2 regions of the Hoeflea sp. CAU 1731 genome follow, and region 2 is predicted to be linked to the other one. Evidence: riboswitches for the same ligand, from Rfam matches in the RefSeq annotation. Region 2 holds a riboswitch; the other holds the start of a gene.
The links. A riboswitch is a leader RNA that binds a small molecule or an ion and turns the genes downstream of it on or off. The one in region 2 is predicted to bind thiamine pyrophosphate.
Positions count from the first base shown of each region.

Region 1 (14,494 bases), on a different contig from region 2:
CGCTCGGTTGCGATCTGGCTTTGTTTCGGGAATCTGCACTTTCCGGGATTTATTGTCAGTCCGCTCCCGATCCGGGTAAAAAATTTCTACGGTCGGACAGCGCTCCATATAGCACAAATCGCGTCCGGCTGCAGCTGGAAAGTTCCTGCTATGTTCTAAATTGCAGACTGACGTCAGAACTCCGGCGGTTCTGTTTTCATGCCGAGATGCAGCGCGTCGCCGGTCCAGGGATGCGCGCGCGCGACATCCTCGTTCAGTTCCACCCCGAGACCCGGTTCCGGCGACGGAATGACGTAACCGTTTTCCCAGCGGATCGGCGATTTCAGTAATTCGGAATGAAAGCCGCCCCATGTCTGGATGCTTTCAAGGATTAGGAAGTTGGGCGAGCAGGTCGCAAGCTGGATGTTCGCCGCGCCGACAATCGGTCCGCAATAGAGGTGCGGTGCGAGCTGGGCGTACCGCGTCTCGGCCATGCCGGCGATCTTGCGGGCTTCGAGCAGGCCGCCGACACGCCCGAGATTCATCTGCAGGATCGAGGCGGCGCCGTGATCGAGCACACGGGCGAATTCGTATTTCGTGCAGAGCCGCTCGCCGGTGGATATGGGGATCGAGGTGTAGCGCGCGACCTCGGCCATCTGCTCTGGCATTTCCGGCGGCACCGGCTCCTCGAACCAGAGCGGATCGTAGGCTTCCAGCCGCCGCGCCATGCGTTTTGCCCCCGACACGGTGAACTGGCCGTGGGTGCCGAACAGCAGGTCGGCGCGCGTGCCGACGGCTTCGCGGATGCGTTTGCAGAAGAGTTCGGAGCGTTCGAGATCCTCAAGGCTCGGCTGGTGGCCGTCATAGACGGTGTATGGTCCCGCCGGGTCGAACTTCACGGCGGTGAAGCCCTGCTCGACGCAGGCAAGCGCCGCCTCGGCCGACATGTCCGGATCGTTGTAGACGTTGCGGGTGACAGGGTCCGGATAGACGTCCCCGTCCATCGGATAGAGATAGGTGTAGCTGCGCAGCCGTTCATGCACCTTGCCGCCGAGCAGGTCGTAGACCGGCCGGTTCGCCGCCTTGCCGACGATGTCCCAACAGGCCATCTCGAGCCCGCTCAACACGCCCATGACGGTCACGTCCGGGCGCAGCGTGTAGCCGGCGCCATAGGTCCGCCGCCAGAGCTTTTCGATGTGGTGCGGGTCCTCGCCCTCGAAATTGCGGGCGAACACGTCTTCGGCCATTTTCGCGCAGAGATGCGGACCGAAGGTCGCATTGTAGATTTCGCCATAGCCGACAACGCCGCAGGCCGTGACCAGCTTGACGAAGATGAAATAGTTGCCGCCGAAGCGCGGGGGCGGATTGCCGACGACGAAGGTTTCGATCGTTTGCAGTTTCATGGCGTTACCGTTTCTCCTGCGTCTTCAAGAATAAGGTCCGCGCCCCTTTGTGCAAGCATAATGGTCGGCGCGTTGGTGTTTCCGGAGGTGATGTTCGGGAAGGCCGAGGCGTCGACAACCCTGAGCGCCTCGACGCCGTGGACTTTCAGTCGGCTGTCGAGAACGGAATTTGCACTGTCAGACCCCATCCGGCAGGTGCAGGTCGGGTGGTAGTTGGTGGCGCCCCGCTCGGTGAAATCGGCGTAGATCTCTTCGTCGGACATGGTCGATGGATCCGGCTGCTTCGACCGCTTGATGAGCTGTTTTATCGTCGGCGTTTCGATCATTTGCTCGAGAAGTCGCGCGCCGCGCAGGACTGCCGCGCGGTCATTTTCTGTGGCAAGCGAGTTGGGACGGATGCGCGGCGGCGCATCCGGATTGGCCGAGGCGATGTCGATGCGGCCGCGGCTGGTTGGACGACAGGGCTGAAACGAAAGGAGAAAGCCCGGCGCGGGATCGAGCCGCGGCTTGTCGCCGCCGCCGGAGGAATAGGTCGCCGGATTGCAATAGATCTGCATATCCGGAAAGGCGCTGTTCGGGCCGGATTTGAGAAAGCCGCCGCACTGGTTGATGCTCATGCTCAACGGCCCGCGTCGGGTAAGCGCGTAACGCAACGCCACCCATGCGCGGCCGTGCAACGGATAGAGCATTCCGTTCAGCGACGGTTCGTTCGATTCGTAGAGATAGGTGATGGCGAGATGGTCCTGCATGCCGCCGCCGACTTCCGGCATGTCCTGCAGCACTTCCACGCCGGTCTCTCTGAGATGTTCGGCGGGACCGAGGCCTGAGAGCTGCAGAAGCTTGGGGCTGTTGACGGCCCCGGCGCTGATGATGACTTCGCGATTGGCGAACACCGTTTGCGATCGCCCGCCCTGGCGCAACGCAACGCCGGTCGCCTTCTTGCCGTCGAACAGGATGCTGTCGACCATCGCTTTCGTCAGAACCGTCAGGTTCGGTCTGCGCAGCGCCGGCTTGAGAAAGGCGCTCGCCGATGAACAGCGCCAGCCCATCCGGGTGTTGTTGTGGAAGAAGCCGAGACCTTCCCACCTGTCGCTGTTGGCATCGGGCGTGATCGGCCATTGCGCCTCGCGCGCCGCCTCGATGAACCGCGCGGTAAGCGGATGGACCTGGTCGGTCTCGTCCGTCACCCACAGCGGTCCATCGCCGGTTGTCTCCAGCCTGCCGTCGACGCGCCGCGCTTTGGTTTCAGTGCGCTCGAACACCGGCAGGACCGACTTCCAGTCCCAGCCTTTTGCGCCTGCGGCCGACCAGTCGTCGAAGTCGGGCGGCAGGCCGCGGCAATAGACCATGGCGTTGATCGAACTCGAACCGCCGAGAACACGACCGCGTGGCCAGTAGGCGACGCGTCCGTTGAGGCCGGGATCCGGTTCAGCCGAATACATCCAGTTGACAGCGGGACTGCGAAACGTGAAGCCATAGCCGATCGGCACCCGAATGTCGGGACGCCGGTCGCTGCCGCCTGCCTCTACAAGCAGTACGGAATTGCGGCCGCTGCGCGAGAGCCGATCGGCGAGCACGCATCCGGCGGAGCCGGCGCCGACCACGACGAAATCAAATCTGGCCCCGTTCATGCTGCGACTCCGGCAGAAGGCGGTTCGAAGAAGCCACACGAATAATCGACTCGCCGGACGCGGACAACCCGCAGTTTTTCACCTCCTTCGTGTTGAGATCGTGGTCAAAATAGATCAAGGATGAACAGAAGATTCACGGGCCGGGAGGAAGCTGTGCCGAATGTCATGCGTCGAGAGGAGATCGCCTTTCTCCTCTATGATTTTCTTGATCTGGAAAACCTTGGAAGCAGGCCGCGATACGCCGAGGCCGGACGCGACGTCTACGACGCGATCCTGGAGAGCGTCGAGCGGATCGCCGAGGACAAGTTCGAACCGCATGCGGCCAAGGTGGACGCCAACGAGCCGACTTTCGACGGCGAGACCGTGTCGATCATTCCGGATGTGAAGGAGGCGCTCGCGAGCTTCACGGAGGCCGGCCTGATGGGCGTGAGTTTCGACGAGGCGTATGGCGGGTTGCAACTGCCCTATCTTCTCAACACGGCGATCTCGGCCTGGTTCGGCGCGGCTAATACGGGCACGCACGGCTATGCCGGTCTCACCATGGCGGCGGGCAATCTGCTGGCCGAGCATGGCGACCAGGAGCAAAAGGAAATCTATCTCAAGCCGATGATCGAGGGCCGTTATTTCGGCACCATGGCGCTGTCGGAACCGCATGCCGGCTCGTCGGTCGGCGACATTCGGACGCGCGCGGAACCGCAGGACGACGGCCGCTACCGGCTCTTCGGAAACAAGATGTGGATATCCGGCGCGGACCACGAAATGTCGGAGAACATCATCAATCTGGTGCTGGCGAAGATCCCCGGCGGGCCGCCCGGCGTGAAGGGAATTTCGCTGTTCATCGTGCCGCGCTACCTGATTGAGGCGGACGGTTCGCGCGGAAAACGCAACGACATCCGGCTTGCCGGCCTCAATCACAAGATGGGCAATCGCGGCACGGTCAATTGCGTTCTCAATCTCGGAGAGAACGGGGGCGCGATCGGCTATCTCGTCGGCGAACCGCACAAGGGCCTGGCCCAGATGTTTTCGATGATGAACGAAATGCGGATCGGCGTGGGCCTGAGCGCCGCCGCGACCGGCTATACCGGCTATCTGCATGCGCTCGCCTACGCCAAGGACAGGACGCAAGGTCGGCCGCTGACGAACCGCGACCCCTCTTCGCCGATGATCCCGATCATCCGGCACGCCGACGTGCGCCGCATGCTGATGCAGCAGAAGGCCTATGCGGAGGGCGCGCTGGCCTTGTGTTTCTTCGCGGCGAGCCTCTTCGACGAAGCTGCATCGGGCGATGGCGAGGCGGCGGAAGAGGCCGGTACGCTGCTTGAAATGCTGACGCCGATCGTCAAATCGTGGCCGTCTGAGTTCGGGTTGCGTACAAATGAAAGCGCCGTCCAGGTGTTTGGCGGCGCCGGCTATACGCGCGACTATCCTGTCGAACGTCTCTATCGCGACAATCGCCTCAACCACATTCACGAGGGCACGCGCGGTATTCAGGGGCTCGACTTGCTGGGTCGAAAGGTGCCGATGGAGGGCGGCAAGGCCTTCCGGCTGCTGATGAAGAAGATATCGGAAACCGTCGCGGAAGCATCGAATGTCGAGGAGTTGAGGGAAAGCGCGCAAGCCCTTGAAAAGTGGTCGCGACTTGCCGCCGACACGACGGCGTCCATGGGGGCGAAGGCCGGGGAAGTCGATCCGGAAACCTACCTTGCCAACGCCACGATCTATCTCGACATGCTTGGCCACGTGGTCGTTGGCTGGCTGTGGCTGAAACAGGCGCAGGCGGCGCTCAGGGCGCTTGAGACCGGCGGCGCGGCGGGCGATGCTTACTACAATGGAAAAACAAAGGCTTGCCGGTATTTCTTCCGATACGAAATGCCGGTGATCAAGAGCCAGTGCGCGCTGCTCGTCACCATGGACCGGACGTGCCTGGAGATGAACGAGGCCGGTTTCTGATACCCGGGTCTCATTGAGCTACCATCTCATTTTTCGCCTGCACGGACGTGCGGGCTGCTGGATGCCGGCTCGTTGGCCGGCATGAGGGAAGTGGTTGAATTGGGTAACCCAGCGGCGCCGGGTCTGCAGCACCCAGTATGAATTTTTTCGACGCCTCCGTCCCTCGCAAGACGTCGCGGAAACATCAATCTCTTCCTGTGAAGAAGAGAACAATCTTTGTCCGTTGACAAGATCGCAGTCCTCTCCCATTGTTGACGCTTCACCAGGGGGGTCCCGACAAGGGGCTGAGATACTGCTGGCGCGAGCAGCGCAGTGACCCGATGAACCTGATCCAGTTCATACTGGCGTAGGGACGGTGCGGAAGCTTCCCGGGTCTCAACCCCGCTTTCGGAAACGACGAGAGTCCTTCCTGAATCCGGCAAGCCTCTTTCTCCTTTCGACGTCGAACTGGGTCTCCAATGCAAGCGAGCAAAGGAGGCTCCCATGACTGCTCCCCTCAACCGGTCCGGCACAACGCCAACCGTCACCACCGGCGCGCTGCCGGCTTCCCGCAAGGTCTACAAGGCAGGCCGTTTGCATTCCGGCCTGCGCGTTCCAATGCGCGAGATCGCCGTGCATCCGACCTCCGGCGAACCGCCGGTTACGGTCTACGATTCTTCCGGACCTTACACCGACGCGGAACGCACCACCGACATCGGCGCAGGCCTTCCGCGGCTGAGGGAAGCATGGATTAGAGAACGCGGCGGCGTGGAGACCTATGAAGGCCGCCACGTGAAGCCCGAGGACAATGGCTTTGTCGACGGCAAGCGGCTCACGCCGGAGTTTCCTGTGCGCAACGCGCCGATGCGCGGTCGCGACGGCAAGGCCGTCACCCAGCTGGCCTACGCCCGCGCCGGCGTTATCACGCCGGAAATGGAATTCATCGCGATCCGCGAGAATCTCGGTCGCGAAAAAGCGCTGGAGGCGGAATACGACGGTGAGCGTTTTGGCGCTTCGATCCCCGATCACGTGACACCGGAATTCGTGCGCAGCGAGGTGGCGCGCGGGAGGGCGATCATTCCCGCCAACATCAACCATCCGGAATCCGAGCCGATGATCATCGGCCGGAATTTCCTGACCAAGATCAACGCCAATATCGGCAATTCGGCGGTCACCTCGTCGATGGCCGAGGAGGTCGAGAAGATGGTGTGGGCGACGCGCTGGGGCGCAGACACGGTCATGGATCTTTCGACCGGCCGCAACATCCACAACATCCGCGAATGGATCATCCGCAATTCGCCCGCGCCCATCGGCACCGTGCCGATCTACCAGGCGCTGGAAAAGGTCAGCGGCGTGGCGGAGGATCTCGACTGGCCGGTCTTTCGCGACACGCTGATCGAGCAGGCGGAACAGGGCGTAGACTATTTCACGATCCATGCCGGTGTGAGGCTGCACTACATTCCGCTGACCGTCGATCGCGTCACCGGCATCGTCTCGCGCGGCGGCTCGATCATGGCCAAGTGGTGCCTGCACCATCACCGCGAAAGCTTCCTCTACGAGCATTTCGAGGAGATCTGCGACATTTGCCGGATGTACGACGTGTCATTTTCGCTGGGCGACGGATTGCGGCCCGGATCGATCGCGGACGCCAATGACGCGGCGCAGTTCGCCGAACTGGAGACGCTGGGCGAGCTCACTCAAATCGCATGGGACAAGGACTGCCAGGTGATGATCGAGGGGCCGGGTCACGTGCCGATGCACAAGATCAAGGAGAATGTCGACAAGCAGCTCGAGATCTGCGGCGAGGCGCCGTTCTACACGCTCGGACCGCTGACGACCGACATTGCGCCGGGCTACGACCACATTACCAGCGCCATCGGGGCAGCGATGATCGGCTGGTTCGGCACCGCGATGCTCTGCTATGTGACGCCGAAGGAGCACCTGGGCCTGCCGGACCGGGAGGACGTGAAGACCGGCGTGATCACCTACAAGATCGCGGCGCATGCGGCCGATCTCGCCAAGGGACATCCGGCGGCGAAGATCCGCGACGACGCCCTGTCGCGGGCGCGGTTCGAGTTCCGCTGGGAAGACCAGTTCAACCTGTCGCTCGATCCGGAGACGGCGCAGAACTTCCACGACGAGACGCTGCCGAAGGAGGCGCACAAGCTCGCGCATTTCTGCTCCATGTGCGGCCCGAAATTCTGTTCCATGCGTATCTCGCACGACATTCGCGCCGAGGCGCAGAAGGAGGGGATGGCGGCGATGGCCCAGAAATATCGCGAAGGCGGCGATCTTTACATGTCTGCGGAGGCGCTGGAAAAATCCGGGGATCAGAAGCTGTGACCGTCCTGATCAAGGGGGCCGGGGTCGCCGGCCTCGCCCTTGCGGCTGAACTTGCAAGGCGGGAGGTCGCGGTGGCCGTGATCGATCGCAGCGAGAGCCTCCTCGGCAACGCCTCTGCCATGGCGGGGGGAATGCTGGCGCCCTGGTGCGAGCGGGCGAGCGCGGAAGAAGAGGTGCTGACGTGGGGCAGGGACGCTGCCGACTGGTGGAACGATATCCTGCCGGGCGAAGTGACCCGGAACGGAACGCTCGTCGTTGCGCCGGGACGGGACAGGGCGGAACTGGCGCGGTTTGCGAGCCGCACGACAGGCTACACGGTTATCGACGCCGATAGAATCGCGGAGCTGGAGCCGGATCTGGCTGGTCGCTTTCACCATGCGCTGTTCTTCCAAAGCGAGGCGCATCTTGACCCGCGGCGAGCGTTGTCGGGGCTGCTGGACATACTGAAAAGCCGCGGGGTTCGATTTTACTTCGGCGGAACCTTCAATGAAGCCGCAGAGAATTGCAGCCTCGAGGCCGACTGCACGGGTTTCGCACGAGCTGCGGACGATCCCGATCTGCGCGGCGTGCGCGGCGAGATGCTGATCCTGCGGACCGCCGAGATCAGCCTGTCGCGACCGGTGCGTCTGCTCCACCCGCGTTTCCCTGTCTATGTCGTGCCTCGGCAGGACCACTGCTTCATGGTCGGCGCGACGATGATCGAAAGCAGCCGGGCGGGACCGGTTTCCGTGCGCTCGATGATGGAGCTCATGAACGCCGCCTACAGCCTGCACCCGGCCTTCGGCGAAGCCGAAGTGGTCGAAACCGGCGTCGGCGTCCGCCCGGCCTATCCCGACAACCTGCCGCGGGTGAAAGTCGAGGGTGGCGTGGTTTCGGTCAACGGGCTCTACCGTCACGGCTTTCTGCTGGCGCCCGCCATGGCCAGGCAGGCGGCCGATCTTCTTTGCGAACAGATATCAGGAATGGAGTTGCGCAATGGAACTCACGGTTAACGGCGAACGCCAAGACATATCGGCGTCGACGCTCGCCGACCTCATGGACGCCCTCGATTATCGCGGCGAATGGCTGGCGACGGCCGTCAACGGCGAACTGGTCAAGGCGTCCCGCAGATCGTCGAGGATACTCAACGAAGGCGACCGGATCGAGATCCTGTCGCCGATGAAGGGAGGGTGAGTCATGCTGGAACTTTATGGCCGGGCGGTGGCCTCGCGACTGTTGCTTGGAACCGCGAACTACCCTTCGCCCGCCGTGCTGCAGCGGGCGGTGCGCGAAGCGGGCGCGCAGATCGTGACGGTGTCGCTGCGCCGGGAGATCGCCGGCGGCAGCGGACGGGTTGGCGGTTTCTGGTCGCTGATCTGCGATCTCGACGTGCAGGTTTTGCCCAACACCGCTGGCTGCCACTCGGTGAAGGAGGCCGTGCTGACGGCGCAAATGGCGCGCGAGGTGTTCGGCACGAACTGGATCAAGCTCGAAGTGATCGGCCACCACGACACGCTGCAGCCGGATGTCTTCGCGCTGGTGGAAGCCGCGCGAATCCTGATTGACGACGGGTTCGAGGTGTTCCCTTACACGACAGACGATCTGGTGGTCGCCGACCGGCTGCTTGACGCCGGATGCCGGGTGCTCATGCCCTGGTGCGCGCCGATCGGTTCTGCCAGGGGGCCTGTCGACAAGGATGCGCTCCGAAGCCTGCGCGCCCATGTCCCGGACATTCCCCTGATTGTCGACGCTGGCATCGGACGCCCGTCGCATGCGGCCGCGGTGATGGAGCTTGGTTACGACGCCGTGCTCCTCAACACGGCAGTGGCCGCGGCCAGCGATCCCGTGGCGATGGCGAAGGCCTTTGCGCTGGCGATCGAGGCGGGACATCTCGCGGCCGGCGCACAGCCGCTCGAACCGCGTGACGTCGCCGTGCCTTCGACGCCGGTGATCGGCAAGGCGGTGTTCTCGTGACGCTCGATCCTTTCTATCTCATCGTCGACAGCGCCGCCTGGATCGAGCGGCTGGCGCCGCTCGGCGTCAGGCTCGTGCAGTTGCGGATCAAGGACGCCGCGGAGGCAGAGCTACGCGCCGAAATCCGCAAGGCGCGCGACCTTTGCCATGCCCATGGCTGCCAGTTGATCGTCAACGATTTCTGGCGGCTGGCGATCGAGGAGGGATGCGACTTTGTGCATCTCGGCCAGGAAGATCTGGCCGAAGCCGATCGCCTCGCGATCAGGAAGGCCGGATTGCGGCTGGGACTGAGCACTCACGACTACGACGAACTGGAAACGGCGCTTCTGGCTGAACCGGACTATGTCGCGCTCGGCCCGATCTATCCGACCCGGCTGAAGAAAATGAAGTGGGATCCGCAGGGGCTCGATCGCATCGCGCAGTGGAGGAAGCGGATTGGCGACCTGCCGCTGGTCGCGATTGGCGGGTTGACGCCCGATCGGTTGGAAGGCGTGTTCGCGCATGGCGCCGAATGCGCGGCGGTGGTGACCGACATCACGCTTAATCCCGATCCGAAAGCGCGGACGGTCGAATGGATCGAAACCACCGCGCGATGGCGATGAAGCCGTATGTGCTGGTCGTCGGAGGAACCGATTCCTCGGGCGGCGCGGGGGTGTCGCGCGACACGACGACGCTGGCTGCGTTCGGCGTGGCGGCTTGTCCCGCGATCACGGCGGTGACTGTGCAAACCCATCATGGCGTGAGACATATCGAGGCGATGCCGGGCGACCTGATCCTGCAGCAGATGGCGGCGGCAGCGGAGGCGAACCCGATCCGTGCCGTCAAGATCGGCCTGCTGGGGCACGCGGAGGCCATTCGTGCCGTTGTATCCTTTCTGGCGGCGAACAGAGAGATGCCGGCGGTGCTCGATCCTGTTCTTGTCAGTTCGTCGGGAGGTCGGCTGACCGACGAGGCGGCGATCGTCAACTTGAGAGACTGTCTCATGCCGCTCTGCACTCTGGTGACGCCCAATCTTGCCGAACTGGCCTGTCTGCTCGAAGAGCCGGAGGCGAAATCCGCATCGGCGGCGGAACATCAGGGCAGGGCGCTGCTGAGGCAAGGCTGCCGGGCCGTTCTGGTCAAGGGCGGACACGCCGGCGGAGACGCTGCAACAGACGTGCTGTTTCGACACGACAGCGAACCGGTCCGGTTTTCGGCTCCCCGGCTGGACGGATCGTTGCGCGGGACCGGCTGTATGCTGGCGAGCGCGATCGCCGCCGGCCTGGCCAGCGGCGAAAGCCTTGAAAACAGCATCCGGTCGGCGAAAGCTTATGTCTTCGACCGGATCGCGGAGGCCGCTACAGGTTGAGGTCGAGACCGGCCGCCAGATGGTCGGCCAGCGCGTCGAGGGTTTCCATCTCCGTGTGGAGGTGGAATTCCGGGGTTTCCGGGGCCTCGTAAGGACTGTCGATACCGGTGAAGTTCGGCAGTTCGCCGCGACGGGCTTTCTTATAGAGCCCCTTCGGGTCGCGCTTTTCGGCGGTTTCCAGCGGCGTATCGACGAAAATCTCCACGAACTCGTCTGCCTCGAAGAGTTCGCGCGCCATCTGCCGCTCCGCGCGGAATGGCGAGATGAAGGCGGTCATGACGATCAGCCCTGCGTCGACCATCAGCTTTGCGACTTCGGCGATGCGGCGAATGTTTTCCACCCGGTCGGCGTCGGTGAAACCGAGATCGCGGTTGAGGCCGAGGCGGACATTGTCGCCATCGAGGATGTAGGTCCGCAGGCCCTGAGCGTGCAACCGCTGTTCCAACGCATTGGCGATGGTCGACTTGCCGGAGCCGCTGAGGCCGGTGAACCACAGCACCTTGCCCTTGTGGCCGTTGAGATGCGCGCGGGCAGCCTTGTCTACGGTGACGGCCTGGCGGTGGACGTTGCTTGCGCGCCGCAGCGCGTAGTCGATCATGCCGGCGGCGACAGTGCGGTTGGTCTGCCGGTCGATGAGCACGAAGGAGCCCATGGCCGGACAATCCCTGAAGGGCTCGAAGGCGACCGGCCGGTCTAGACCGAGTTTCACGACGCTGATGTCGTTGAGCGCCAGATTGCGGCCGGGCACCTCCTCGAAGGTGTTGATATTGTATTTGTGACGAATGTCCGACAGCGTGGCGTTGACCATGGCTGCGCCGATTTTCATGCGGTAGCTGCGGCCGATGAAGCCTTCTTCCTGATCCATCCAGACAAGCTTCGTCTCGAACTGATCCGAGGTTTCGCAAGGGTCCTGTCCGGCGACGATGACGTCGCCGCGCGATATGTCGACTTCCCGGTCGAGCGTAACGGTGACGGCCTGGTCCGTGAGCGTTGTCTCAAGATCGCTCATGCCAAGCAGGATGCGGTCGACGGTGGCCTGTTCACCCGATGGCAGGATACGGACCTTGTCGCCTTTGGACACGCTGCCCGCGACGACGACGCCGGCATAGCCGCGAAAGTCGAGATCCGGGCGATTGACCCACTGCACCGGCATGCGAAAGCCGTGATCGGCGAGCGCCTTTCGTGTCTCGACGACGCCGAGGAAACCAAGCAGGGTAGGTCCGTGATACCAGTGGGTCTTGCCTGAGCGTTCGACGATGTTGTCGCCCTTGAGCGCAGAGACGGGAATGGCCGTGATCGTCTCGAAGTCGAGCGCCTCGGCCATCTTTTCATAGTCCTCGACGATGGCGTCGTAGATGGCCTCGTCATAGCCGACGAGGTCCATCTTGTTGACGGCGAGCACGATGTGACGGATGCCGAGCAGTGACACGATGAAGCTGTGGCGGCGGCTCTGGGTGAGCACGCCCTTGCGGGCGTCGATCAGGATGACGGCGACGTCGGCCGTCGAGGCGCCGGTGACCATGTTGCGGGTGTATTGTTCGTGGCCGGGTGTGTCGGCGACGATGAACTTGCGCTTGTCGGTCGCGAAGAACCGGTAGGCGACGTCGATGGTGATGCCCTGTTCGCGCTCCGCGCTCAGGCCGTCGACGAGCAGCGCGAAGTCGATGTCTTCGCCTTGCGTGCCGATCTTGCGCGACGTGTTTTCGAGTTCCGCCAGCTGGTCGTCGAAGATCATCTTCGATTCGTAGAGCATGCGCCCGATCAGGGTCGACTTGCCGTCGTCGACGCTGCCGCAGGTGATGAAGCGGAGCGTTTCGAGGCCCGCCTGATGTTCCAGATAGGACTGGATGTCCTTTGCCGTTTCGACGTTCATCAGAAGTACCCCTCCTGCTTCTTGTGCTCCATGGAGGCGGCGCTGTCGGTGTCGATGGCGCGTCCCTGGCGTTCGCTGCTGTGGGTCTGGAGGAGTTCGAGAATGATCGCGCCGAGGTCTTCGGCTTCGGAATCAATGCCGCCGGTGAGCGGATAGCAGCCAAGGGTGCGGAAGCGGATCTTGCGGAATCTCACGGTTTCGCCGTCCATCGGCCGGACGCGGTCGTCGTCAAGCATCATCAGCATGCCGTCGCGTTCGACAGTCGGCCGGACATGCGAGAAGTAGAGCGGCACGATGGGGATGCTTTCGCGATAGATGTACTGCCAGACGTCGAGCTCGGTCCAGTTGGAGATCGGGAAGACGCGGATGCTCTCGCCCTTGCTCTTCGTCGTGTTGTAGAGGTTCCACAGTTCCGGACGCTGGTTCTTCGGGTCCCAGCGCTGCGTCCTGGTGCGGAACGAGAAGACGCGCTCCTTGGCGCGGCTTTTTTCCTCGTCGCGACGGGCGCCGCCGAAGGCGACGTCGAAACCGTATTTGTCGAGCGCCTGTTTGAGGCCCTGCGTTTTCATGATGTCGGTGTGGACAGCGCTGCCGTGGTCGATCGGGTTGATGTCCTTTTCAACGCCCTCCGGATTGACGTGGACGATCAGGTCCATGCCGGCGTCGGCGGCCATGCGGTCGCGGAACTGGTACATCTCCTGGAACTTCCAGCGCGTATCGACATGCAGCAGCGGGAAGGGCGGCGGAGACGGGTAGAAGGCCTTGCGCGCCAGATGCAGCATGACGGCGCTGTCCTTGCCGACCGAATAGAGCATCACCGGATTGTCGGCGGTGGCGGCCACCTCGCGCATGATATGGATGCTTTCAGCCTCCAGGCGATCGAGATGGGTCAGGTGCGTTGTCTTGGGGACATCGCCTCCGGAGCGGGCGACGATATCCTCCAGGTCAACGATCGGGTGATAGGCTGCGAGCGCTGCAGTCACGCCGTCGCCGAGCCTGTTTTCGCTGTCGATCAGTTTTCTCAGACGCGCTGTCAGGAGGCCGTGCGGCCAGACCAGCATCCTGCGCTCCGGATCCTCGCGCAGCAAGCCGATGGCCTGGAGAAGCTCTTCGTCCGTCGGTTGGCTGGACGACAAAAACACCCAGCGGCGGCCACCGCGCCCGTCATTGGAGACCAGAAGACTTTGGCCATCCGGGGTTTCATGTTGCTGGACATGCAGGGAGAGCACCCGTTCCTTGCGCGCCAGTTCGGCAAGCGTTTCTGCCGCAAAGCTCTTGACAGTACGGTCGCGCTCGTCACGCAGGTCAGCCGTTTCCAGCGCAGGCGGCAGCAGGCCTTCCGACAGTATAGTGCGTTCGACAGTGCGCTTGGTGGCCGCGTCGCCCTTCTCCGAGAGTGCGGAAAACAGCGTGTCCGTGGTCCAGCAGCGTATTGCGCCGTCGCCGGAAGTGCGGTTCCGAAGTACCTCCTCGGGAAATTTCATCAGATGTCGCCCTTTGTCGCAAAATGCAAACTATTCTAAACATTAATGCGTGTGCCTTGTAAATGACTCCAGAAATGACAGTCAATTACAAGATTTTACAAATTGCGACACTGGAAAGCTACTGACCGCCGTAGGCAATAAAGGCTGAATTGCGAAATCCCGCATCCTGCTTGCCGTAGACAAAGTCCGAGCCGTCTGCCCGCACGACCTTGCCGCCGGCGCCTGAGAGGACGGCGTGTCCGGCGCCGATGTCCCACTCCATGGTCGGGCCGAAGCGCGGATAGATATCGGCTTCGCCTTCGGCCACAACACAGAATTTCAGAGAGGAACCGCGCGAAACGCACTCCGTGACGCCTTTTTCGTTCAGGAAGGCGTCCGTCTTTTCGTCGCGATGCGAACGGCTTGCGACGGCGGTCAGCTTTTCCGGAACGGGCCGGACGCGCAGCGCCTTGCGGTCGGCAATGGCGTCGACGCCTTCGCCGGCTTTTACCGCGCCGCTCCAGGCCTTGTCGCCGTCGGACCAGTATATCGTTTCGAGCGCCGGACAGAAC
Region 1 is NZ_JBDQQS010000007.1:157,246-171,739, reverse strand. Features, by position in the region: gene AAFN47_RS13415 (mandelate racemase/muconate lactonizing enzyme family protein) at 174-1,382, opposite strand; gene AAFN47_RS13410 (GMC family oxidoreductase) at 1,379-3,013, opposite strand; gene AAFN47_RS13405 (acyl-CoA dehydrogenase) at 3,134-4,963, shown strand; TPP riboswitch at 5,218-5,334, shown strand; gene thiC (phosphomethylpyrimidine synthase ThiC) at 5,447-7,285, shown strand; gene thiO (glycine oxidase ThiO) at 7,282-8,277, shown strand; gene thiS (sulfur carrier protein ThiS) at 8,261-8,458, shown strand; gene AAFN47_RS13385 (thiazole synthase) at 8,462-9,238, shown strand; gene AAFN47_RS13380 (thiamine phosphate synthase) at 9,235-9,840, shown strand; gene thiD (bifunctional hydroxymethylpyrimidine kinase/phosphomethylpyrimidine kinase) at 9,810-10,586, shown strand; gene cysN (sulfate adenylyltransferase subunit CysN) at 10,576-12,459, opposite strand; gene cysD (sulfate adenylyltransferase subunit CysD) at 12,459-13,394, opposite strand; gene cysQ (3'(2'),5'-bisphosphate nucleotidase CysQ) at 14,062-14,494, opposite strand, start outside.
Region 1: another riboswitch for thiamine pyrophosphate. It lies ahead of thiC (phosphomethylpyrimidine synthase ThiC); the one in region 2 lies ahead of thiB (thiamine ABC transporter substrate binding subunit).

Region 2 (14,494 bases):
TAGACTATCTGGAAAGTGACGACCCCCTGCCGGATGAACAGGTCAGTTCCATGATTGATGACGAGCGAAGGTCTCAGTGGATCGAAGCTGCGCTCGAAACGCTCAATCCGCGCGAAATACGGATCATCAGGGAAAGGCGGCTGAGCGAGGACGGCGCCACGCTGGAATCCCTTGGAACGAGTTTGGGTATTTCGAAGGAACGCGTAAGGCAAATCGAAAACAGAGCACTTCAGAAGTTGAAAATCGCCCTCGAGAAAGACGCTCCGGCCATCGCGACCATGTAGTCGCGGGACAGCGCATCAACGCTCGTCGGTGACCAGCTTGACCTTTTCGCCCACAGACACTGTTTCTCCGCTGGACAGCGAGTTCAGGAGCCGGAACAGCTCCAGTTTTCGACGTGTCCCCTGATTGCGTTCTGCGAGCGACGTCATTGTATCTCCTGGCTTCACGTTTGCGATGCGGATGCGCAGCGGATGTAGAGACGCTATTTCGGAAGACGACATTTTGCTGAATGACGACGTGACGATGCGGGCCGCCGCGTCCAGATTGCTGCTGCCAACGGGCGCAGCGGTTAGCAGTCTGTAGATCCGGTTGCCTACACGGATTACCGTGACGTCGAATTCCCAGGTATCCGCCACAGCCTTCGCTGAGGCGGCCTCTAGCCCGTTGATCCGAAGAGGTCTGACGCTCGACGGATCAAGGCCACTGACCCAGCCGCTGGTGATGTAGCGCGTCAGAGGCGTGCGTTTTTTGTCCGAAACGCCGTCGAAACGGATTGCGATGTCGCCGGGTCCGGTCGCGAGAACAGCCTCGGCTGTATTGTCGATCTGAAAACCCTGGGGAACGCTGAAGCGGATGCCAAGGACCGGATGCAGGAACGTATTTCCCCGCACATAGCCCTGTTTTGGACTATCGCCATAAAGGAGGCCGTCAATAGCCCTTAGATATTTGTCCTGATCACGCGTGCCGACGCCTGGCTGTCCGAACGCGCGAGCATGTCGGTAGGCGAGTTCTCGACGCTTCGGCGCATCAGGATGGCTCGACAGAAAATCGAGACTCGGGTCGAGATCTTCGACATTGTTCTGGTATCGACTGTAGGCGTCCATGGTTTCAAGAAAGCGGGCGGCGGCGTAGGGGTCGAATCCGGCCTCACCGAGCATACGAACGCCGATAACATCAGCCTCCAGCTCCTGTTGCCTGGAAAAGGCTGCAAGCCTGAGCTTTCCACGGGCTTCGACCTGTTCGCCGGTCATTTCACCTGACAGCACTTCCGTCGCGACGCGATTTGCAATCTGCTCGGCTTCCTCGGCGCGCTTGCGAAGGAGTCCGTGATTGGCGGTGACATGGGCCATCTCGTGCGCGATGACGGCCGCTACCTCCGATGAGTCGTCTGCAAGCGCCAGCAAGCCTCTCGTCACATACAGATAACCGCCTGGCAAGGCGAAGGCGTTTACCGCAGGCGAGTCGAGAATCGTAATTCGGTAAGTCTGTTTCGGATTTTCCGAAACGAGAGTGAGAGCGCCGACAATGCGCGCCAATTGTCGTTCTACCTTCGGATCGTTGTACTCTCCGCCATAATTAGCAAGGATCCGCGGGTGTTCGCTTGCGCCAAGCCTGGCTCGCGGATCGTCATCGGTCTGCAGGGTTCCCTGTGACGGCCCGGCGCCAGGCGGATTGGTTTCGTTGAGGAGCGTTTGGCACCCAGCAAGCGCAAGAAGCGCTACGACGCAGAAGACACGCGCGAGCAAGCCCGGCATGCCTGGTGAAGCTGAATTCCCGCGGGATCGGATGTTCCAGACCGATACGAAGGAACTGTCTTTGGGTGCGCTTAGAATCTGCTACGCCTCGTATTTGTCCGCACTGATTTCTAGTACATTAAATGTGGCGCCGGTAGTCCCGTGTCATCTATCTTTTTCACCCATATAGGCCTGAAGGCCAGGAATGTCTCGCCGACCCGCGAAACCCGCCGCAGAACCCTGCCCTGCGATGCTGCGTCGATCAACGAAAACGAACTCGTCGGCGAACTGTTCCGCTTCGTCCGGCTGATGCGTGACCACGGCGACCGTCATGCCTGTTTCCTGCTGCAAGGCGCGTATAAGCGCCAGCATGTCGCCACGAAGTCCGGGCCCCAGCGCCGCGAAGGGTTCGTCTAGCAGCAGCACCGGACGCCTGCGGACAAGCACACGGGCGAGCGCGACACGCTGGCGCTCGCCTCCTGACAACATGCCTGGCTTGCGGTCTGCATAGCCGGATAGCCCGACACGCTCGAGGGCGTCGTCAACAATGCTCCCACTGGCGCCGCGATGGATCTTGCGGTCAAGGCCAATCGAGACATTGCGGCGCACGGGCAGGTGGGCGAAGAGATTGTTATCCTGGAAGACCATGGTCACTGGTCTTTCAGCCGGGGAAAGGGAAGTTACGTCGTCGCCGCCGATCAGAATGCGGCCGCTGTCGGGTATTTCGAAACCCGCGATGAGATTGAGAATGGTGGATTTGCCTGAGCCGGACGGCCCGATAATCGCCGTTGTTACGCCGCCGGAAAGCGTCACGTCGAATAGCATCGGCGCCGATCCATAATCGAACCGCACTTTTTCAAGAACGATATCTGATCCGGCCGTCATTATTGCCCTCCGGCAGACGGTTTGCGACCGCTGTTCGCGATTATCATCAGGATCAGGCAAACGAGGCCGAGTATGAGCGCAATGCCGGCTGCGTCGTCGGTTCGGTAGCTGCTCATGCGCTGCAGGAGTAGATAGGGCAGAGTGATGACGTCCTGGCTGCCGAACAGCGCAATCGCGCCGAGATCGCCTAGTGACAGGGCCATGGCGAAAGCAGCGGCAAGAAAAAAGGCCGTCCGCAAACCGGGCCAGTCCACCAGGAGAAATTTTCGCGCTCCGGTAAGGCCGAGCGAGGCGGAGAGACGGCCGGTGCGCGCCATGTGGCTGGCGTGGGCAGGTTCCATGACCCGCATGACGAAAGGAAGCGCCATCAAGGCATTGACGGCGACAATGATGACCGGCGCAAGGCCAAAGATGTCCGTGTGACCGCGCAGCAGCACGAACCAGCCGGCGCCGAGCACGATCGGCGGGACAAGGAGTATCAGGCTGGAGATCGCCCCGACGGCGCTTCGGAAGGCTGTCGCCACATTCGAATGGCGCATGAGCGGCAAGCAGGCGCTTCTTGCTTTTATCAGCACCGCAGCCATCGTTACGGAAATCAACGCGGCGACCATGCCTATGACGAGACTTGTCACAGCCGCCCGCAAGACGATGTCTTCTCCCGCCAACCTCACAAGATCGGACGCCAGGCCGGCAGCCGTCACCGAAAGCAGGGGCGACAAAAGAAACACGCCGCCGATAACAATCAATCCGTAGTCGCCGAGCAGTGCGCCAACGCTGTCGCGACCGTATCGCCGCGAAGCGCGACCGTAAACGGGTTCCTCTTCCTGGGGTCTGCCAACAAGGGCGAGAACTGCCAGCAACGCTCCGGTCATTGCGAGTTGTACAAGAGCCAGCACAACGGCGCGCAGCGGGTCGAAATCGAAGCGCAGCGACTGGTAGATCGCGACCTCGATGGTGGTTGCGCGTGGCCCCCCTCCCAGCAGCAGAACCAGTGTGAAGCTTGTTACGCACAGCATCAGCACGAGGCCTGCGACGCCGGGTATCTGCCCCCGGATCTGCGGCCACTCGATAAGCAGGAAGGTTTGGCGCTGGGTTAGCCCCAACTGTCCTGCGTTGCGCCAATATTCCGATGGAATCTCTTCGAGACGCGCCAGCAGCAGCCTGGCGGCAAGCGGCAGGTTGAAGAAGACATGGGCCAGCAAAATCCCTGAAAGTCCGTATATCGAGACCGGTTTCGCCAGACCCAGCGATAGCAACAGGTCGTTGAGAAGTCCCTGCCGCCCCCAGATTTCGATGATGCCAAGGGCGACGACAATCGGCGGCAATCCCAGCGGAACCGCCAAGAGCTGAATCAGCAGCCGCCTTCCGGGGAACTCAGGACGCCTGGCGATCGCGCGCGCGAACGCGATCGCCGGAATGACGGACAGAAGGGTCGAGGCGACCGCCTGGAACAGCGTAAACCGCGCGACCCGCCAGATATAGCTGTCGAAAAACGGCGATTGGCTCTGCGTCGACCCGGTCGCCGTCAGCACCAGCGCAAGCGCTGCTGATCCGACAATTGCCGTTATGAACAGAAAAACCGCCGCGCCGGCAAAAATGCCGAGCGCCGTCTGTCTTCTGTTCAGCAAGCGCATGGTCGCTTAACGACTCATGACGGCGAGCCACTCGTCGACCCAGGCTTTGCGGTTTTCAGAGACCTCTTCTGCTGTGAAGATCAGAGTCTTTGACGGTGATACAAGTTCTTCGAAGGCCGCAGGCAGTGGTTCTGATGTCTTGCCTGCCGGCAGCATCCAGTTGGTGGTGGGAATTGCGTTCTGGAAACCGGGTCCGGTCATGAAGCTCAGAAACTGTTGCGCAAGGTCCTTGTCCGTCGCCATTTTTAACATTCCTGCGACTTCGATCTGCAGGTAGTGACCTTCCTCGAATGCGGCCGCCTGATACTGATCCGTGTCTTCCGCGATCATGTGATAGGCTGGCGATGTGGTGTAGGAAAGCACCATCGGCGCTTCACCTTTGGTGAACAGCCCATAGGACTCCGACCATCCGGGCGTAACGGCCAGCACGCGATCCTGCAGTTTCGCCCAGGCGTCTGCCGCGTCGTCGCCATAGACAGACCTGATCCAAAGCAGCAGGCCGAGACCCGGCGTCGATGTGCGCGGATCCTGAATTGCAATCTTCGGCGCATCCGGCCCGCCCTCGACCAGTTCCTTAAGGCTCGCCGGCGGCGAACTGACCGCCTCGGTATCGTAGATGACGGCGAAGTAACCATAGTCGAACGGTACGAAAACATCGTCAGACCAGCCGCCGGGAACCGATACATCGGACGTGTCGACGCCGCTTGGCGCGAACAATCCGGTGGCTTTCGCCTCGGCGACGAGATTGGTGTCGAGGCCGAGCACGACGTCGGCTTTTGTTGAATCGCCTTCGAGCCGCAAGCGGTTGAGCAAAGCGACGCCGTCAGCGACGCCGACCCATTCGAGCGTGCAATCGCATTCAGCTTCGAATGCTTCCTTGACGACAGGGCCGGGACCCCAGTCTGCGACAAAGCTCTCATAGGTGTAGACGGTAAGCGTCTTGTCGCTGGCGGTTGCCGGAGCAGCTGACAGTGTTGCGATTGTGGCCAGGCCGATGAAAAATGATGATATGTAGCGTTTGCGCATTTGCGCCTCCTTGACTGTTACAAGAACGGGAAAAAGGCGCGAATGTTGCGTCTAATCCCTACGCCGGTGTTAACCGGATCAGGTTCTACGGGTTGGTGGATCCTCTCAGCCGGCCGCGATTGCGACAGGCACCCCGTTAGAGCGGCTCCACTTGTACTAATCGCCAAAGACGCTGGCAAGAGCCGGAAAAACTGCTAGAGGCTTCACGCACAAGCTTCATAAGAGACCCATGAACGACAATTCCGCATTTCTCATACTTCTTGGTGGAGAGCTTTCAACGACGGATCGGCTGCGGCGGCAAATTTCCGGCACGCGGGTAATCGCGGCCGACAGCGGCATGCGGCATGCGCGCATGCTCGACGTCGAGCCCGAGATCTGGGTAGGTGATTTCGATTCGGCGACCGCCGCTCTCCAGGAAGACTGGCGCCATGTGGAGCGGATACCATTTCCGGCGGAGAAGAACTTCACCGATGGGGAAATCGCGGTCGAAGAGGCGTTGACGCGCGGCGCCCGAAGTCTTGTTCTCGCCGGATCCTTGGCCGGTGAGCGCAGCGACCATGCCCTGCTTCATATGACCTTCGCCTGCTCGCTGGCGCAAAGCGGCCTGGATGTTCATCTGACTTCCGGCGCGGAAGAGGCATGGCCGCTCTTGCCCGGTTCGCGCGCGTTCGAGTTGCCAGCTTCGTCGCTGTTCTCGATCGTCAATTTTACGCCTGTTGAGGACCTCCATATTGAAGGCGCGCGCTATCCGCTCACCGATCACGAGCTCGCATTCGGATCATCCCGCACCTTGTCGAATGTCGCCGAGGGGCCGGTGACGATCACCATGGGCTCGGGGTCGGCGATACTGGTTGCGCGTCCCTATGATCTTTCGGGACGGTGATTGAAGATGGCGCCGCCAATTATAAAACTCGATGACATTCACCTGACTTTCGGCGGGACGCCCCTGCTCGACGGCGCCGACCTGCAGGTCGAACCGGATGACCGGATTTGTCTTGTCGGCCGAAATGGCTCCGGCAAGTCCACGCTGATGAAAATCGCCGCCGGGCTGGTCGAAGCCCAGTCGGGAGAGATATTCCGCCATCCTAAAGCAACGGTGCGCTATCTCGAACAGGCGCCGGATTTTACCGGTTACGAAACGGTGCGCGCCTATGCCATGGCCGGCCTTGCGCCGGGCGATGACGAGCATCGCGTCGATTATCTTCTCGAACATCTCGATCTGACCGGAGATGAGGATCCTGCAAGAGTATCCGGCGGTGAAGCGCGCCGCGCGGCGCTGGCGCGGGTGCTTGCTCCCCGGCCCGATGTACTGCTTCTGGACGAGCCGACCAATCATCTCGACCTGCCAACCATTGAATGGCTGGAAAAGGAACTGCGTGCGTTTCGCGGCGCTCTGGTTGTCATTTCACACGACCGGCAATTTCTGAAATCAGTGTCGCGGGCGACCGTCTGGATCGATCGCGGCAAGACGCGCCGTCTCGAAAAGGGTTTCGAGGCTTTCGAAGACTGGCAGAACGAGGTTCTGGAGGAAGAAGAACGCGCACAGCACAAACTGGGCCGAGCGATCGTGCGCGAGGAACACTGGCTGCGTTACGGCGTGACGGCGCGGCGCAAACGCAATGTGCGGCGGCTCGGCGAATTGCATGCCATGCGGGAGCGCCATCGCAGTCATCGCGGGCCGACAGGCGTTGCAATACTTCACGCCTCGGATGCGAAGGATTCCGGAAAGCTGGTGATCGAGGCGGAAGGGCTTGTGAAGCATTATGACGGCCGGCCGATCGTTGACGATTTCTCCCTGCGCGTTCATCGCGGAGATCGTATCGGCCTCATCGGTCCGAACGGCGCGGGCAAGACAACTCTGCTGAAGTTGCTGACCGGCCAGTTGCAATCGGACGTCGGCGCGCTGCGGCTCGGAACCAATCTCGAAATCGCGATTCTGGATCAGAAACGGGAGGATCTCGATCTGCAGATGTCACTCGAAATGTTCCTGACGGACGGTCGTGGAAGCAATCTCGTCGTCAATGGCGAACAAAAACATGTGACAGGCTACATGAAGGATTTTCTGTTCCAGCCGGAGCAGGCCCGCACGCCTATACGGGAATTGTCAGGTGGCGAGAAGGCGCGATTGCTGCTCGCCAAGATGCTTGCGCGCCCTGCCAATCTGATCGTGCTGGACGAGCCGACAAACGACCTCGACTTGGAAACGCTCGATCTTCTGCAGGAACTTGTCGCCGGGTTCGCGGGCACCGTCATCCTGGTAAGCCACGATCGGGATTTTCTGGATCGGACGGTAACTTCGGTGATCGCGCCGGCGCAGATGGAAGCGCCGGACGGTCGATGGATAAGCTATGCGGGCGGCCATACCGATATGCTCGCCCAGAGGCGGGAACAGGAGGTCCGGTCAAAACCGTCGCCGACCTCAGCTTCCTCCGCTGCCGTGGCGCCGAAGTCTTCCGGCCGCGAACGAAAGCTGTCTTACAAGCAGAAATTCGCTTTGGAGACTCTGCCTGGAAAGATCGCCGAGGCGGAACAGAAAGCCGGTGAGCTGGAAGACCTGATGGCCGATCCGAATCTGTTCACACGCGATCAGGAATCGTTCAATCGCGCAGCGGAAGATCTTGCGGCTCTCAGGTTGAAACTGGAGGCCATGGAGGAGGAATGGCTGGAACTCGAGATGCTGCGCGAGGAAATTGAAACCGGATGATCCCTTGAATCGAAAGGGGTGACCGTTATAGTGCGGGCAAATCGACATTGCCGGACCGACATTTCTCCCAATGTATGTGCACTACAAGGACCTGCGCTTGCCGCTCGCCCGCCAGTATTGCCCGGCAACATAGACAACCCGAACAGGAACAGCACAGCAATGCATGCGAATATCGAGGCTTTGGCCGAAGAGAGGGTTCTGATCCTCGACGGCGCGATGGGCACCATGATCCAGGAAAGAAAACCGGACGAGGCGATCTATCGCGGCGAACGGTTTCGCAATCATCCGACTGATTTGGCGGGCAACAACGAACTATTGAGTCTGACGCAGCCTGAAATGATCACCGATATCCATCGGGCCTTCATCAAAGCCGGAGCCGATATCATCTGCACCAACACTTTCTCGGCGAGCCGGATCAGCCAGGCGGACTACGATCTGCAGGAAATTTGCGTCGAACTGAACCTCGCCTCCACCGAATGCGCGCGCAAGGCGGTCCAAAGCGTAGACCGGCCGGTGTGGATCGCCGGCGCCATCGGGCCGACCAACCAGACGGCGAGCATCTCGCCTGACGTCAACGACCCGGGCATGCGGAAGGTCATGTTCGACGATCTTGCGCTGGCCTATTGCGAGGCGGCGAAGGCGCTTATCGAAGGCGGAGTGGACCTTATCCTGATCGAAACCATTTTCGACACGCTCAACGCAAAGGCGGCCGTCTATGCGTTGGAAACGTTGCGTGACGAAGGCGTCGCCGTTCCTCCGCTGATGATTTCCGGCACGATCACAGACCGCTCCGGTCGTACATTGACAGGCCAGACGCCGGAAGCGTTCTGGATTTCGCTATGCCATGCAAAACCGTTCTCCGTAGGGCTCAACTGTGCGCTCGGCGCCGCCGAAATGAGGCCGCATATCCGGGCGCTTTCGGATATCGCCGACACCCGGATCTGCGCATACCCAAATGCCGGGTTGCCGAACGAGATGGGCGGCTATGACGAACTGCCGGAGGAAACTGCGGCCTATCTTGGCGCATGGGCTGAAGCCGGCCTTGTCAACATCGTAGGCGGTTGCTGCGGAACCACCCCGGATCATATCCGCGCCATCGCCGATGCCGTGCGGGGCAAGGCGCCGCGCAATGTTCCTCGCTTTGCCCCACGGTTGCGGCTTTCGGGCCTCGAAATGTTCGAGGCTGATCGCGAAGAGGTTGCGGCATGAACGTCGCCACTTTCATCAATATCGGTGAACGCACCAACGTTACAGGATCGGCTAAATTCAAGAAGCTGATCATGGAAGGCGACTACGCGGCTGGCCTTGAAGTCGCAAGGAGCCAGGTCGAGAACGGCGCCCAGATAATAGACGTCAATATGGACGAAGGCCTGCTCGAGAGCGAACAGGCGATGACGACCTTCCTCAATCTCATTGCCTCCGAACCGGACATCTCGCGGGTTCCGGTGATGATCGACAGTTCCAAATGGTCTGTCATCGAGGCGGGGCTGAAGTGCACCCAGGGCAAATCCGTAGTCAATTCGATCAGCCTGAAGGAAGGCGAAGAGCCGTTTCTCGAACAGGCGCGGATCATCCGGCGCTACGGCGCAGCTGTAGTCGTCATGGCCTTCGACGAGGACGGTCAGGCCGAAACCGCCGAGCACAAGTTCAGTATTTGCGAAAGATCCTATCGCCTTCTGACGGAAAAGGCCGGATTCAGCCCGGCCGATATCATCTTCGACCCCAATATCTTTGCCGTCGCAACCGGGATCGAGGAACACAATAATTACGCGGTCGCTTTCATCGAAGCGACGAAGATGATCAAGGAACGGCTGCCCTACGCCCATGTGTCGGGAGGATTATCGAACATCTCCTTTTCGTTCCGCGGCAACAATCCGGTTCGCGAGGCGATGCATTCGGTGTTCCTTTATCACGCGATCCGGGCCGGTCTCGACATGGCGATCGTCAACGCCGGCCAGATCACCGTCTATGACGATATTCCGGAAGAGCTGCGCGAGCATGTCGAGGATGTGCTGCTCAACCGCCGTGACGATGCGACCGAGCGCCTGTTGGCGATCGCCGACAATTATCGCGGGTCCGGCGAGGCGCAGAAGAAGGCTGATCCAAAATGGCGTGAGGAGCCGGTTGAAGAGCGGCTGCGTCACGCGCTCGTTCACGGCATTACCGAGTTTGTCGTCGGCGATACGGAGGAATGCCGGCAGCGCGCCGAAAAACCCCTCGACGTGATCGAGGGTCCGCTGATGGAAGGCATGAACGTCGTCGGCGACCTATTTGGCGCAGGCAAGATGTTTCTGCCCCAGGTGGTGAAATCGGCGCGCGTCATGAAAGCCGCTGTCGCCCATCTCATTCCCTTCATGGAGGAGGAGAAAAAGCGCAGCGGCGACACAAGCGCGAAGGGGCGGATCCTCATGGCGACCGTCAAGGGCGACGTCCATGACATCGGCAAGAACATCGTCGGCGTCGTGCTCCAGTGCAACAACTACGACGTGGTCGATCTCGGCGTCATGGTTCCAACCGAGGATATTCTGGAGAAGGCGCGCGAAGAAAAGGTCGATATTATCGGCCTGTCCGGTCTCATCACGCCCTCGCTCGACCGCATGGTCGACGTCGCTTCCGAAATGAAACGGGCAGGCTTCGACCTGCCGTTGCTGATCGGCGGCGCAACGACATCGAAGAAACACACGGCGTTGAAGATCGCGCCGGAGTATGATCACGGTGTCCTGCACGTCAACGACGCCTCCAAAGCGGTTGGCGTTGTGGCCCGGCTTCTGTCCAGGACGGCGCGTTCCGGTCTCCTTGCAGAAGTTGCACTCGATCAGGAAAAGATGCGTGGAAGCGGCTCGAAGGAAAAGGCTCGTCCGGTGATTTCCATCGCCGAGGCGCGCGCCAACAAATTCGATGGCGGCTTCGACAGCTACACGCCGCCGAAACCAAACATTACTGGTCTGCAGGTCTTCGAAAATATACCTGTCGACGATCTCGTGCCTTTTATCGACTGGACGCCTTTCTTCCAGACCTGGGAGATGTCCGGCGGCTTCCCCGCAATTCTCGATGATCCGGACAAGGGCCCGGCCGCGCGCGATCTGTATGACAACGCGCAGGCGATGCTGAAGCGCGTCGGCAACTGGTTTCATCCGAAGGCGGTCATCGGTCTCTGGCCAGCCAATGCCGACGGCGACGACATCACTGTCTGGGCGAGCGAAGCGCGCGACAGGCCACAGGCGCGGTTCAGTATGCTGAGGCAGCAGGGGCGAAAGTCGCGCAATCGCCCCAATCTCTGCCTGTCAGATTTCGTTGCTCCTATAGGCTCGCCTGACTGGCTGGGCGGCTTTGCCGTGACGGCCGGACCGGAGGTCCACGAGATCGCCAATCGCTTCAAGGAAGAAGGCAACGACTACGATTCGATCATGGTTCAGGCGCTTGGCGATCGTCTAGCAGAAGCACTGGCCGAAGCCATGCATGCACGCGTGCGTAAGGAACTTTGGGGCTACGCGCTCGATGAGGCCATGTCCAACAACGAGCTGATATCCGAATCCTATCGCGGCATTCGACCGGCGCCCGGATATCCGGCTTGCCCGGATCATACCGGCAAGCGGGTGTTGTTCGACCTTCTGCAGGCGCCGAAGCATACGGGCATCGAGCTCACGGAATCCTGCGCGATGTGGCCGGCGGCTTCCGTCTCCGGTCTCTACTTCGCGCATCCCGGATCATCCTATTTCGGCGTCGGACGTATCGGCGCAGATCAGGTGCAAGACTATGCAAGACGCCGGGGCATAACTGTCACTGAAGCCGAGACCTGGCTTTCGCCGTCGCTTGCGTATGACTCAGCCGCTCGCGCCGCCGAACTGAAGAAGACCGCCTGAAAAATCCGGTGACGGATCGATCGTGAAGCCAATGAGGCCGATTTGTGCCATCAAATGCTTCCAATTGAGATCGGCACACTCTAATGTCGCGCCCGCTTGATAGGAGATTGTAGGGAATATGCGTTTCGAGGGTACTGACGCTTATGTCGCGGAGAAAGATCTGACGGTCGCCGTCAATGCGTCGATCACGCTGGAGCGGCCGCTACTGGTCAAGGGTGAGCCCGGAACCGGCAAGACCGAACTCGCGAAGCAGGTTGCGGCGGCGCTGGATCTGAACTTGCTGGAATGGCACGTCAAATCCACCACCAAGGCGCAGCAGGGTCTCTACGAATATGACGCGGTTTCCCGGTTGCGCGACAGCCAGCTCGGCGACGAGCGCTTCAATGACGTGCGCAACTATATTCGCAAGGGCAAGCTGTGGGAGGCTTTCACCGCCGAAAACCGCGTGGTGCTTCTGATCGACGAGATAGACAAGGCGGATATCGAGTTTCCGAACGATCTGCTTCAGGAACTCGACAAGATGGAGTTCTATGTCTACGAGACGGGCGAGACGGTGCGCGCAAAACAGAGGCCGATCGTCATAATAACCTCGAACAATGAGAAGGAATTGCCGGACGCCTTTCTGAGGCGCTGTTTCTTCCATTATATCAAATTCCCGGAAGCCGAGACGCTGATGCAGATCGTCGATGTCCACTATCCCGGCATCAAGCAGGATCTCGTGCGCGCGGCGCTCACCCAGTTCTACGAGATTCGCGAGGTCGCCGGCCTGAAGAAGAAGCCATCGACATCCGAAGCGCTGGACTGGATTCGCCTGCTGGTTTCCGACGACGTTTCGCCCGCCGATCTCCGGGGAAACGCTACGAATGCCTTGCCGAAACTGCACGGAGCGCTCCTCAAGAACGAACAGGACGTTCATCTGTTCGAGCGACTGGCTTTCATGGCGCGGAGAAACGGCGGCTAGCATAGCCGATTTGCCGCAAATCCGTTCCTGCTAATCGAGACGACCGATGCCTATCAAGATTCCCGACCTGTTGCCTGCGCGCCAGACCCTCGAAGCAGAGGGTGTGAGGGTGATGACCGAAACCGCCGCTATCCGCCAGGATATCCGGCCGCTGCAGATCGGCTTGCTCAATCTTATGCCCAACAAGATCCGCACCGAGTTGCAGATGGCGCGTCTCCTCGGCGCGACGCCGCTGCAGGTCGAGCTTAGCCTGGTGCGCATTGGCCAGCATATGCCGAAGAATACGCCTGAAGAGCATCTGCTTGCTTTCTACAACACATGGGAGGAAGTGCGCGATCGCAAGTTCGACGGGTTTATCATCACAGGTGCGCCGATCGAACTGCTGGATTTCAAGGAGGTGTCGTACTGGCCAGAGATGGAGCAGATCTTCGACTGGACAGTCACCAATGTGCATTCGACGCTGAATGTCTGCTGGGGCGGAATGGCGGCGATCCATCACTTCCATCGCGTGCCGAAATACACGCTGTCGGAAAAGGCCTTCGGGGTTTATCGTCACCAGAACCTCAACCGCGCATCGCCCTATCTCAACGGTTTTTCCGACGATTTCCAGATACCGGTTTCACGTTGGACCGAGATCCGGGAGGACGACATCGACCCGGCGCGCGGACTGGAAATTCTAATGAAGTCGGACGAGACGGGCGTCTGCATGATACACGAGCAGATGTGCAACCGGCTTTATATATTCAATCACATCGAATATGATTCCTTCTCGCTCAAGGAGGAATACGAGCGGGACGTGTGTCAGGGCAAGTCGATCCACATTCCGCACAATTATTTTCCCGCTGACGACCCGTCGCGGGAACCACTTAACCGTTGGCGCAGCCACGCCCATCTACTGTTCGGAAACTGGATCAATACGATCTACCAGACCACCACCTTCGATATCGGGCAGATCGGCGAAAACAGGTAGTCGGCAGCATGTTCATACCGTTCTTCCTGGAACTCAAAGCTGCAAAGGTGCCGGTTTCCCTGCGCGAGTACCTGACGCTACTTGAAGCCATGAAAGAACAGGTGGTCGATTTCGATGTCGAGGGTTTCTATTTCCTCGCGCGCGCTGCGCTGATCAAGGACGAACGCTATATCGACCGCTTCGATCGTGTATTCGCGCACGCCTTCAAGGGGCTCGAGGCGGTTTCCGGCGAGCCCGGCGCGCAAGTCACCGAAATTCCCGAGGAATGGCTGCGCAAGCTTGCCGAGAAGCATCTGACCGACGAGGAGAAGGCGCTGGTCGAAAGTCTCGGCGGTTTCGACAAGCTCATGGAAACCCTGCGGAAGCGGCTGGAAGAGCAGCAGGGTCGCCACCAGGGCGGCAACAAATGGATCGGGACCGCCGGAACGTCTCCCTTTGGCGCCTATGGCTATAATCCGGAAGGCGTTCGGATCGGCCAGAAGGAAAGCCGCAACCGGCGGGCCGTGAAGGTCTGGGACAAGCGCGAATTCAAGAATTTCGACGATTCGGTCGAACTCGGCACACGCAATATCAAGGTGGCGCTCAAGCGACTGCGACGCTGGGTGCGGCAAGGCGCCGACGAGGAGTTCGATCTTGGCGGCACGATCCGCTCCACCGCCGAGCATGGCTATCTGGATGTCAAGACGCGGCCGGAACGGCGCAACGCGATCAAACT
Region 2 is NZ_JBDQQS010000009.1:110,797-125,290, forward strand. Features, by position in the region: gene AAFN47_RS15715 (RNA polymerase factor sigma-32) at 1-284, shown strand, start outside; gene AAFN47_RS15720 (M48 family metalloprotease) at 300-1,757, opposite strand; gene AAFN47_RS15725 (thiamine ABC transporter ATP-binding protein) at 1,902-2,621, opposite strand; gene thiP (thiamine/thiamine pyrophosphate ABC transporter permease) at 2,621-4,255, opposite strand; gene thiB (thiamine ABC transporter substrate binding subunit) at 4,262-5,281, opposite strand; TPP riboswitch at 5,320-5,427, opposite strand; gene AAFN47_RS15740 (thiamine diphosphokinase) at 5,511-6,164, shown strand; gene AAFN47_RS15745 (ABC-F family ATP-binding cassette domain-containing protein) at 6,171-7,985, shown strand; partial or broken gene metH (methionine synthase) at 8,145-11,848, shown strand; gene AAFN47_RS15755 (AAA family ATPase) at 11,967-12,809, shown strand; gene metA (homoserine O-acetyltransferase MetA) at 12,856-13,779, shown strand; gene AAFN47_RS15765 (vWA domain-containing protein) at 13,788-14,494, shown strand, end outside.